DNA from 4 places in the Bacillus sp. z14 (2026) genome. Region 1 is predicted to be linked to each of the others. Evidence: riboswitches for the same ligand, from Rfam matches in the RefSeq annotation. Region 1 holds a riboswitch; each other region holds the start of a gene.

The links. Region 1 has a riboswitch for S-adenosylmethionine ahead of AC4G3O_RS02025 (bifunctional homocysteine S-methyltransferase/methylenetetrahydrofolate reductase). Riboswitches for the same ligand answer to the same signal wherever they lie in the genome.
Region 2: linked by a shared signal. The riboswitch ahead of metK (methionine adenosyltransferase) and the one ahead of AC4G3O_RS02025 (bifunctional homocysteine S-methyltransferase/methylenetetrahydrofolate reductase) in region 1 are both predicted to bind S-adenosylmethionine.
Region 3: linked by a shared signal. The riboswitch ahead of AC4G3O_RS11615 (O-acetylhomoserine aminocarboxypropyltransferase/cysteine synthase family protein) and the one ahead of AC4G3O_RS02025 (bifunctional homocysteine S-methyltransferase/methylenetetrahydrofolate reductase) in region 1 are both predicted to bind S-adenosylmethionine.
Region 4: linked by a shared signal. The riboswitch ahead of AC4G3O_RS04315 (methionine biosynthesis PLP-dependent protein) and the one ahead of AC4G3O_RS02025 (bifunctional homocysteine S-methyltransferase/methylenetetrahydrofolate reductase) in region 1 are both predicted to bind S-adenosylmethionine.

Annotation. Positions count from the first base shown of each region.
Region 1 covers NZ_JBZFQK010000001.1:462,601-464,803, reverse strand. Annotated here, with positions in the region: gene AC4G3O_RS02030 (class I SAM-dependent methyltransferase) at 1-537, opposite strand, end outside; SAM riboswitch class I at 662-763, shown strand; gene AC4G3O_RS02025 (bifunctional homocysteine S-methyltransferase/methylenetetrahydrofolate reductase) at 858-2,203, shown strand, end outside.
Region 2 covers NZ_JBZFQK010000005.1:226,838-229,040, reverse strand. Annotated here, with positions in the region: gene pckA (phosphoenolpyruvate carboxykinase (ATP)) at 1-243, opposite strand, end outside; SAM riboswitch class I at 622-750, shown strand; gene metK (methionine adenosyltransferase) at 884-2,083, shown strand.
Region 3 covers NZ_JBZFQK010000003.1:110,348-112,550, reverse strand. Annotated here, with positions in the region: gene AC4G3O_RS11625 (toprim domain-containing protein) at 1-221, shown strand, start outside; gene AC4G3O_RS11620 (thioredoxin family protein) at 196-477, shown strand; SAM riboswitch class I at 755-863, shown strand; gene AC4G3O_RS11615 (O-acetylhomoserine aminocarboxypropyltransferase/cysteine synthase family protein) at 951-2,203, shown strand, end outside.
Region 4 covers NZ_JBZFQK010000001.1:916,612-918,814, forward strand. Annotated here, with positions in the region: gene AC4G3O_RS04310 (ABC transporter ATP-binding protein) at 1-138, opposite strand, end outside; gene AC4G3O_RS04315 (methionine biosynthesis PLP-dependent protein) at 281-1,381, opposite strand; SAM riboswitch class I at 1,565-1,669, opposite strand; gene AC4G3O_RS04320 (M42 family metallopeptidase) at 1,803-2,203, shown strand, end outside.

The sequences.
Region 1 (2,203 bases):
AATAGACTTAAAGCCTGTATTAGTTAGCACCTCTCTAATCTCTTCGGCAAAGGCATGAGCCTGTTCTTCGGTTGCTTCTTCCTGCCTTGGCTGCACGGTTATAGTCAGTTTTCCATTTTCTTTTAATAAAGAATGTATTTTTTGAATACAAGCCTCTTGATCTTCCCATAATGGATAGCTATTTACACTAAATATTTTATCGTACACCATTGGATTGGGAATCCCGAGAACAGTTCCATTAAACAAACGAAGCTGATTGCGGTTGAGTTGTTCTTGATTTCGTTTGCTCGCATTTTTCACCATTTCTTCTGATGGATCGACACCATCTATTTGGATGGTAGGGTACTTCTCAAAAAGCATGTGCATTCCTTCACCTGGGCCAAAACCAACTTCTAGCAGTGTGTCATTTGGGGTAATAGTCAATTGATCAAATGTCCATTCGTATAATTCCTCATTTTCATAGGCCATTATTTTACCTGCAATCTTTCCGAGGACACCAGTTGGATTTTTAAACTGATTCGTTATTATTTCCTTCATCTAACATCACTCCTACCCCATACATACCCAAAATACTAAATCGTTAACTCTTTTGGATTAATTATCAAAATAGATTGAAATAACTGAAAATTTATAGTAAATTAAGTAAATATATAATTTCATATTCTTATCTAGAGAGATGGAGGGACTGGCCCGTTGAAATCTCAGCAACCTGGATGGTAATCCAAGGTGCTAAATCCAGCAAGCAATGCTTGAGAGATGAGAGACCTTAGGAAAGAGGGCTTTCATGATGAAAGCTCTTTTCTATTAGTCTGTTTTCCTCATCAGAGACATTAACCAACTAATTAGGGGGAAAGACAGTGAAACTACTGGAAACGTTAAATGAAAAAATTCTAGTCGCAGATGGGGCGAGTGGAACACTTTTATATTCATTTGGAATTGATAGTTGCTTTGAAGAGCTTAATTTGACAAACCCCAATCAGATCAAAAAGATGCATAGAAGTTATATTGAGGCTGGTGCTGATGTGATTCAATCGAATACATTCGGCGCAAATTTTCATAAATTAAAGCGCTATGGTCTCGAAAGGGAAGTTTCTCAAATTAATAGAGCCGGAATGAAAATAGCGAAAGATGCGGCTGATCCAAACACATTCATCATCGGCACGATTGGCGGCTTGCGGAGCTTTAGGAAATCAGAATTAACACTAACGGAAATTAAGGGATATTTCGATGAACAGCTGACCGCTTTATTGGATGAAAAGCCGGATGGCATTTTACTTGAAACCTATTATGATTTAGACGAATTATTAACGGTAATAGAGTCGGCTAGAAAAATGAGTGATCTTCCTCTTATCGCGAATATTTCTCTGCATGAAACAGGCCTTTTGCAAAATGGTATGCATGTCAGTGAGGCGTTTTCTCTTATGAAAAAAACAGGCGCTGATGTGTTAGGCATCAATTGTCGGATGGGTCCCTATCATATGATTCGCTCATACGAAGAAGTACCTTTATTGGAAGATACCTATTATGCGGCTTATCCAAACGCCAGCTTACCTGATTTATCAGATGGAAGATATGTCTATTCGACAGAAGCGGATTATTTCATTAATAGTTCAAGGCAGCTTGTGAAGCAGGGGGTCCGGCTGCTAGGTGGATGCTGTGGTACAACTCCTGCCCATATTCAGGCCATTCGTAAAGGAATCGAAGATCTTCATCCTGTAAAGGTGAAAGATTTTGTAGCCAAGCCGAAGCATCAGCCTATATCATATGAAATCATTCAATATAAACGAAAAGGTCCAGATACAATTTCAGGTAAGGCAAAAAAACAAACGACGGTTATCGTGGAGTTGGACCCGCCAAAGACGTTCGGCCTGGAGGATTTTTTAATAGGAAGTCGCTACCTATTAGATTCGGGTGCCGATGCGATTACACTTGCGGATAATTCATTGGCGTCACCGAGAATATCCAATCTTGCGGTAGCGTCGATTTTACAATCAAAGTTAAATACGGTGCCTCTTGTTCACTTAACTTGTCGAGATCATAATCTGATTGGCTTGCAATCTCATTTAATGGGCATGCATTCCCTTGGATTATCAGAGGTGTTGGTGGTGACTGGGGATCCTTCAAAAATTGGTGATTTTCCGGGCGCGACTTCTGTATATGATCTTTCTTCAATGGACCTGATTTCATTGGTTAAGCAATTGAA
Region 2 (2,203 bases), on a different contig from region 1:
TGCTTGATTGACGCTTCCCCAGGCTATTTTATCTTTAGTGGCAGCTTCCTCTACAATATATTTATCCTTTGGAGATCTGCCGGTATATTTACCTGTTTCGGCTTTAATCGCTCCAGTAGATGTGAGGATGCCCTCTTTTCTGGTTAATACTTTTTCAACTAATTGTGGCACTGAAAGCTGAATGTGAATATTATCATGAGTAAGTAATTGTTTCAATTCATTGGAAACTCCTACACTGTTCATAAGGTATCATCCTTTTCCAGAATTTTGGTAAGCATATTATATGGAAAATAGTATAACACATTTAATCGATTTATCCATACTAATTGTGTTAATTTTCAAAAATATGGTTTAATATAGTATATAAGAATAATTATTATTGTTTTCATTGGTGAAAGAATAGGAATATTAGTCAATATTGATGGATAAATAATAAAGTATATTTATTTGAATATTCGTAAATTAATTATATCAATATCATAATTGAAATGCGAATTTTAAGTTCTGACTGTACTTCTTTTAGAAAAAGGATGAAGCTAAAGTTTTATCTTAACAATATATTCCTGTTTATTTATTGACAGAAAATGATGGATAAGATATTATATACATTTGATATGGATACTCTTATCAAGACTCGGTGGAGAGACGAGCTCTATGAAGCCGGGGCAACCTGCAGTTTGATTCCTTTTAATGGAAATCACGCAAAGGTGCTAACTTGATGCAAGGTTATAATGCCTTGAACGATGAGAGTGAAAGGCAGATTTCTGAGACTCAGACCTTTCCTCTTTTCTTTATAAAGGGGAAGGGTCTTTTTTCGTATAATCAGGAGATAATTAAAGATAATGAGTAGCCATAAACAGGGAAACTGAAGGAGGAAATATACATGTCTAATAAGAGACATTTGTTTACATCAGAATCTGTAACAGAAGGTCATCCGGATAAAATTTGCGATCAGGTTTCTGATGCCATTTTGGATGAAATATTAGCAAAGGATCCAAATGCAAGGGTAGCCTGCGAAACATCTGTTACCACTGGATTAGTTTTAGTAGCGGGAGAAATCACTACTTCTACGTATGTGGATATTCCAAAAATTGTACGTGACACAATCAAAGGGATTGGTTATACACGTGCAAAATATGGTTTCGATGCAGAAACATGCGCTGTCTTAACCTCTATTGATGAACAATCTGCAGATATCGCCCAAGGTGTAGACCAAGCTTTGGAATCAAGAGAAGGCACGATGTCAGATGAAGAGATTGAAGCAATTGGGGCGGGAGATCAGGGTCTAATGTTCGGTTTTGCCTGCAACGAAACAGAAGAATTAATGCCTCTTCCTATTTCTCTTGCTCACCAATTATCTAGAAAGCTGGCTGAGGTTCGTAAACAAGAAGTTCTTCCATACTTGCGCCCTGATGGAAAAACACAAGTCACAGTGGAATATGATGAAAATAAAAATCCGGTAAGAATTGATACCATCGTAATCTCTACTCAGCATGACGCGGAAACAACACTGGATCAAATTAAGAAAGACTTAAAAGAACAAGTAATTAAACCGGTTGTTCCTGCTCACCTTATTGATGAACAAACTAAATATTTTATTAACCCAACGGGCCGTTTTGTTATTGGAGGTCCACAAGGGGATGCAGGCTTGACTGGCCGTAAAATCATTGTTGACACGTATGGTGGATACGCACGTCACGGTGGTGGAGCATTCTCTGGTAAAGATGCTACAAAAGTAGACCGTTCTGCTGCCTATGCAGCCAGATATGTAGCTAAAAATATTGTAGCAGCAGGTCTTGCAGATAAAGCAGAAGTTCAGCTGGCTTACGCGATTGGTGTAGCTCAGCCAGTATCTATATCCATTGATACGTTCGGTACAGGTAAAATTGAAGAGGAAAAATTAATTGAATTAGTACGTGCTAACTTTGATCTGCGCCCTGCAGGAATCATAAAAATGCTTGATTTAAGACGTCCGATTTATAAACAAACAGCAGCTTACGGACATTTTGGACGTAATGATTTAGATCTTCCTTGGGAGAAAACTGATAAAGTAGAAGTACTGCGTACGGAAGCTAACATCTAAGATAAACAGCATAAACATTTCAAGAAAGAGGGATAAACCCTCTTTCTTTTTTTGTCTAAATATGGTAATATTAGGAAACTATGAAATCGGGTATAATGGATCGTATTTTGTCGGGACCCT
Region 3 (2,203 bases), on a different contig from region 1:
CTGATGCAGATGAATCCGGAGAAAAGCTGAGAAAACAGTTAAGACAAGAAATGCCAAATGCATCTCACATATATATTGATCGTACATACCGTGAAGTTGCTAATGCGCCAAGATATCATTTAGCAACGGTTCTTTTGGCAGCCAATATAGATGTAAAAGCCGAATTTTTAAAACAAATGAAGGATGTAATGAAAAATGAACAATCAAACCACGATAAATAAAGCGATCTATACTTTTACTCCTCTTTGCGGAACATGTCAATTAGCAGGTAAAATGCTTGATATTGCAAAGGAAGTCCTCCCAAATGCCTCTTTGGAAAAAGTCAATCTTAACTATGCTAAGGAACTTGCAGAAGAATATCAAATTCAAAGTGTACCATGCCTCATTTTAATCAAGGATAACCAGCTAATCGAGAAAATCTATGCCTTCCACTCAGTTCCCTATCTTGTTGATCAATTAAAGAGAATTACAGAATAAGAGCAGTTATTTCTCAGGAAATATGTCGATGAATATTTAACTAGAATCTTTTAAAGGTGCTGTTTCTATTTTACGCTGTCTATGTCAGAAGTTTTAATTGATTTGTAGAATTCTCTATAATAGCCTGTAATCTCAACCGATTAGACGATTGTTAAGTGGCTAACTGGAGGCATTTATTATAGTAAAAGAAGCTCCTCGTTATTTAATTCAAAAATTCTGAATAATCAATTGACTCATATTTTTCCATATGCTATAGTTTTAACAACTTAATACTTGGTTCTTATCAAGAGAGGTGGAGGGACTGGCCCGTTGAAGCCCGGCAACCGGTATTTTTATAATACACGGTGCCAATTCCTGCGGATACAAATAAATCCGGGAGATAAGGAGAGATGGAAAATGCCTGCCTCTTCTTATGTGAAGAGGTTTTTTCATTTACTCACTTCTCTACTTAAAATGAAATGGAGAGATGTAGAATGGCAAATGAAGAAAAGAAGTATCGGTTTGAAACAGTAGGTATACACGGAGGGTTGCAGCAGGATTCGGTAACTGGAGCGAGAAGCGTGCCGATTTACCAGACGAATGCTTATTTATTTAAAGACACAGATCATGCTGCGGATTTATTTGGATTAGCTGAGACTGGCTATATTTATACTAGAATCCATAATCCAACTTCAAGTGTATTCGAAGAACGTATAGCAGAATTAGAAGGTGGCATTGGATCTTTAGCGGTATCAAGTGGTGCTGCAGCTATAACACTCTCAATCCTAAATATTGCGGGAGCAGGTGATGAAATTATCTCTGCGTCCACTCTATACGGCGGAACCTACAATTTATTTGCCAATACTCTCCCTAAGTATGGTATTAACGTAAGGTTCGTGGATCCAAGTGACACTGAAAATTTTAGAGAAGCGATTACATCAAAGACCAAAGCTATTTTTGGAGAAACGATTGGAAATCCAAGCCTGCAGGTTCTTGATATTGAACGGGTGGCGGAAATTGCTCATGAAGCTGGAATTCCGTTAATCATTGATAATACATTTGCAACTCCTTATTTATCCCGTCCGATTGAGTTTGGAGCGGATATCGTCGTACACTCAGCTACGAAATGGCTGCTTGGAAATGGAACCACATTAGGCGGGGTCATAGTCGATGGAGGGAAGTTTGACTGGAATTCATCTAAATTTCCGGGCTTTACTGAACCCGATCCAAGCTATCATGATCTGATTTACAGTGAAGCAATTGGTGCAGCAGCATTTATTGTGAAGGCCAGAGTTCAGCTGTTGAGAGATTTAGGTCCTTCCTTAAGCCCGTACAATGCCTTTCAATTTATTCTCGGATTGGAAACTCTGCATGTGAGGATGAAGGAGCATGTAGCCAATACGAGATTAATAGTTGACTATTTAAAACAGCATCCGGCTGTATCGTGGGTCTTGTATCCAGGAGATTCAGATCACCCTGATTACGAAAAAACGAAGAAATATTTACCCAAAGGTGCTGGAGCAGTCGTTGTTTTTGGAATAAAGGGTGGACGTGAGGCAGGTAAAAAACTGATTGATTCCGTTGAACTGTGGTCCCATGTGGCCAATGTGGGAGATGCAAAGAGCCTAATTATCCATCCGGCAAGCACGACTCATCAGCAACTAAGTGAAGAGGGATTAAAAGCATCAGGTGTACAGGAGGATTTAATCAGACTGTCTGTTGGAATTGAACATGCAGAAGATCTAAT
Region 4 (2,203 bases), 450 kb from region 1:
TTTCCCCGCCCCATTGGGACCTATATAGCCAATAATTTGTCCCTTGTTTACATCAAGATTAATTCCTCGAAGTACTTCTTTCGATCCATAATGCATTTGAAGATTGCTAATAGAAATCACCAGTTCAGCCATTTTCATTCTCCCCAAAGACCCATTTTGGTATAGTATATCAAAACGGGTCGTTAATTTGCATAATTTTCTAATTTATCCTTTTTAGGTATTACTTCTGGAATCCTTCATGATGCACCTAAATGCCTGTAAAGTTCAAATTTCTAATAACCTAAGCCGATAATGATTCAAAAGCTTGAATAAGATCATCAATCAAATCATTCGCATGCTCTATCCCAACAGAATAGCGCAGCAAACAATTACAGACTCCATTTTGTGTACGCACTTCCTCAGGGATATCCGCATGTGTTTGTGTAGCAGGGTACGTCATTAAACTTTCTACTCCACCCAGACTTTCAGCAAAAGATATGATGCGAAGGCTTTTTAAAAATGGATTGATCCATTCCTCTGATTTCAGCCGGAACGATATCATCCCCCCTTTACCAGGATAAAGGACATCTGTCACTTCTTCTCTTTCTCTTAAAAATCGGCTGATTATCTTAGCATTTTCCTCATGCTGCCTCATCCTTAGGCTCAATGTTTTCATTCCCCTCATCACAAGCCAGGAGTCAAATGGCGGCAGTACAGCGCCTGTTGCATTTTGATATTCTTCTAGGCGCGCACCAACCTCTTTACTCTTTGAGACAATTAATCCAGCCAATACATCATTATGTCCTGCTAAATATTTGGTGGCACTGTGGACAACAATATCTGCTCCCTGCTCAATCGGTCTTTGCAAAATGGGTGTATAAAACGTATTATCCACAAGGAGCAGTAGATTGTTAGATTGGGTCAGTTGAGCAATTTCTTTAATATCCATTTCCTGCATAAGCGGATTTGTCGGTGTTTCTATAAAGAAGGCCTTCGTATTTTCCGTAATGGATTCAGCGAAATCTTCATATGTATGGCAATAGTTAAATTTGATGCCATACGTCTTCCATATTTGCTCAAATAACCGATATGTCCCTCCATACAGATCGGCAGAGACGGCTATTTCATCACCTGGAGAAAATAAACATAGCAATGAGTGAATGGCAGCCATACCTGAACTAAAGGCAAATCCCTGTTTACCACCCTCTAGCTCGGCAATTGCTTCCTCTAATAATTTTCTGGTTGGGTTTCCTGTTCTTATGTAATCAAACCCTGTTGATTCCCCTATTCCGTTATGGCGATAGGCTGTGGAAAAATAAACTGGCGGATTAACAGTACCTGTTTGTGTTTCACTTCGATTGCCTATTTGAGCTAAGAGTGTTTCGATTTTAACTGTTGTCATATGTATGACCCCTCTCTCTTTATTAATCCCCGAAATACAGTTACTCTGATTTACCTTCATCCGGCTCTAATTTGCCATCAAAGTTACGAATTACTTACATCCACTCATTTTCCCAGTGAATAAAAATATGCTTAAAAACGAAAAAAGTCTTCAAGAAGAAGACTTTTCATTAGAGTGAGTCCCTTCTTATCGGCCAGGAATGATTGTTCCTGCAGGAATTAGCACCTTTCCATATTGGCGGTTGCTGAGACTTCACAGGGCCTGTCCCTCCATCTCTCTTGATAAGATTTTTCAGAATATTTATTTAACTATAAATTTACAGTCCTACTGCTAAAAAAGCAAGTTATTTCTGCCTTTATTGTCCAACTTTTTAACAAAGGTATATAATAAATCTATACATAAAAAGGAGTGATTCGGAACCATGAAAGCCAATGGCCAGGAAATTTTCCAGTACATAAAAGACCTTGTATCCATTCCAAGTCCGAGCGGCTATACAACGGAAGTAATTGATCATGTAGCACAGTTTTTACAATCTCAAGGAATACCTGCAGTAAAAACAAATAAAGGTGCCCTATTGGCAACAATCAAGGGACAGGATGATTCAAAGCACCGTTTTCTAACAGCCCATGTAGATACATTAGGTGCTATGGTGAAAGAAATCAAACCAAGCGGGCGTTTAAAATTATCGATGATCGGCGGATTTCGTTGGAATTCTGTTGAAGGCGAATATTGTAAAATCCATACAGCTGAAGGTAAAACGTTTACAGGGACGATTCTTTTAAATCAAACTTCTGTCCATGTTTATCAGAAAATGGGAGATAT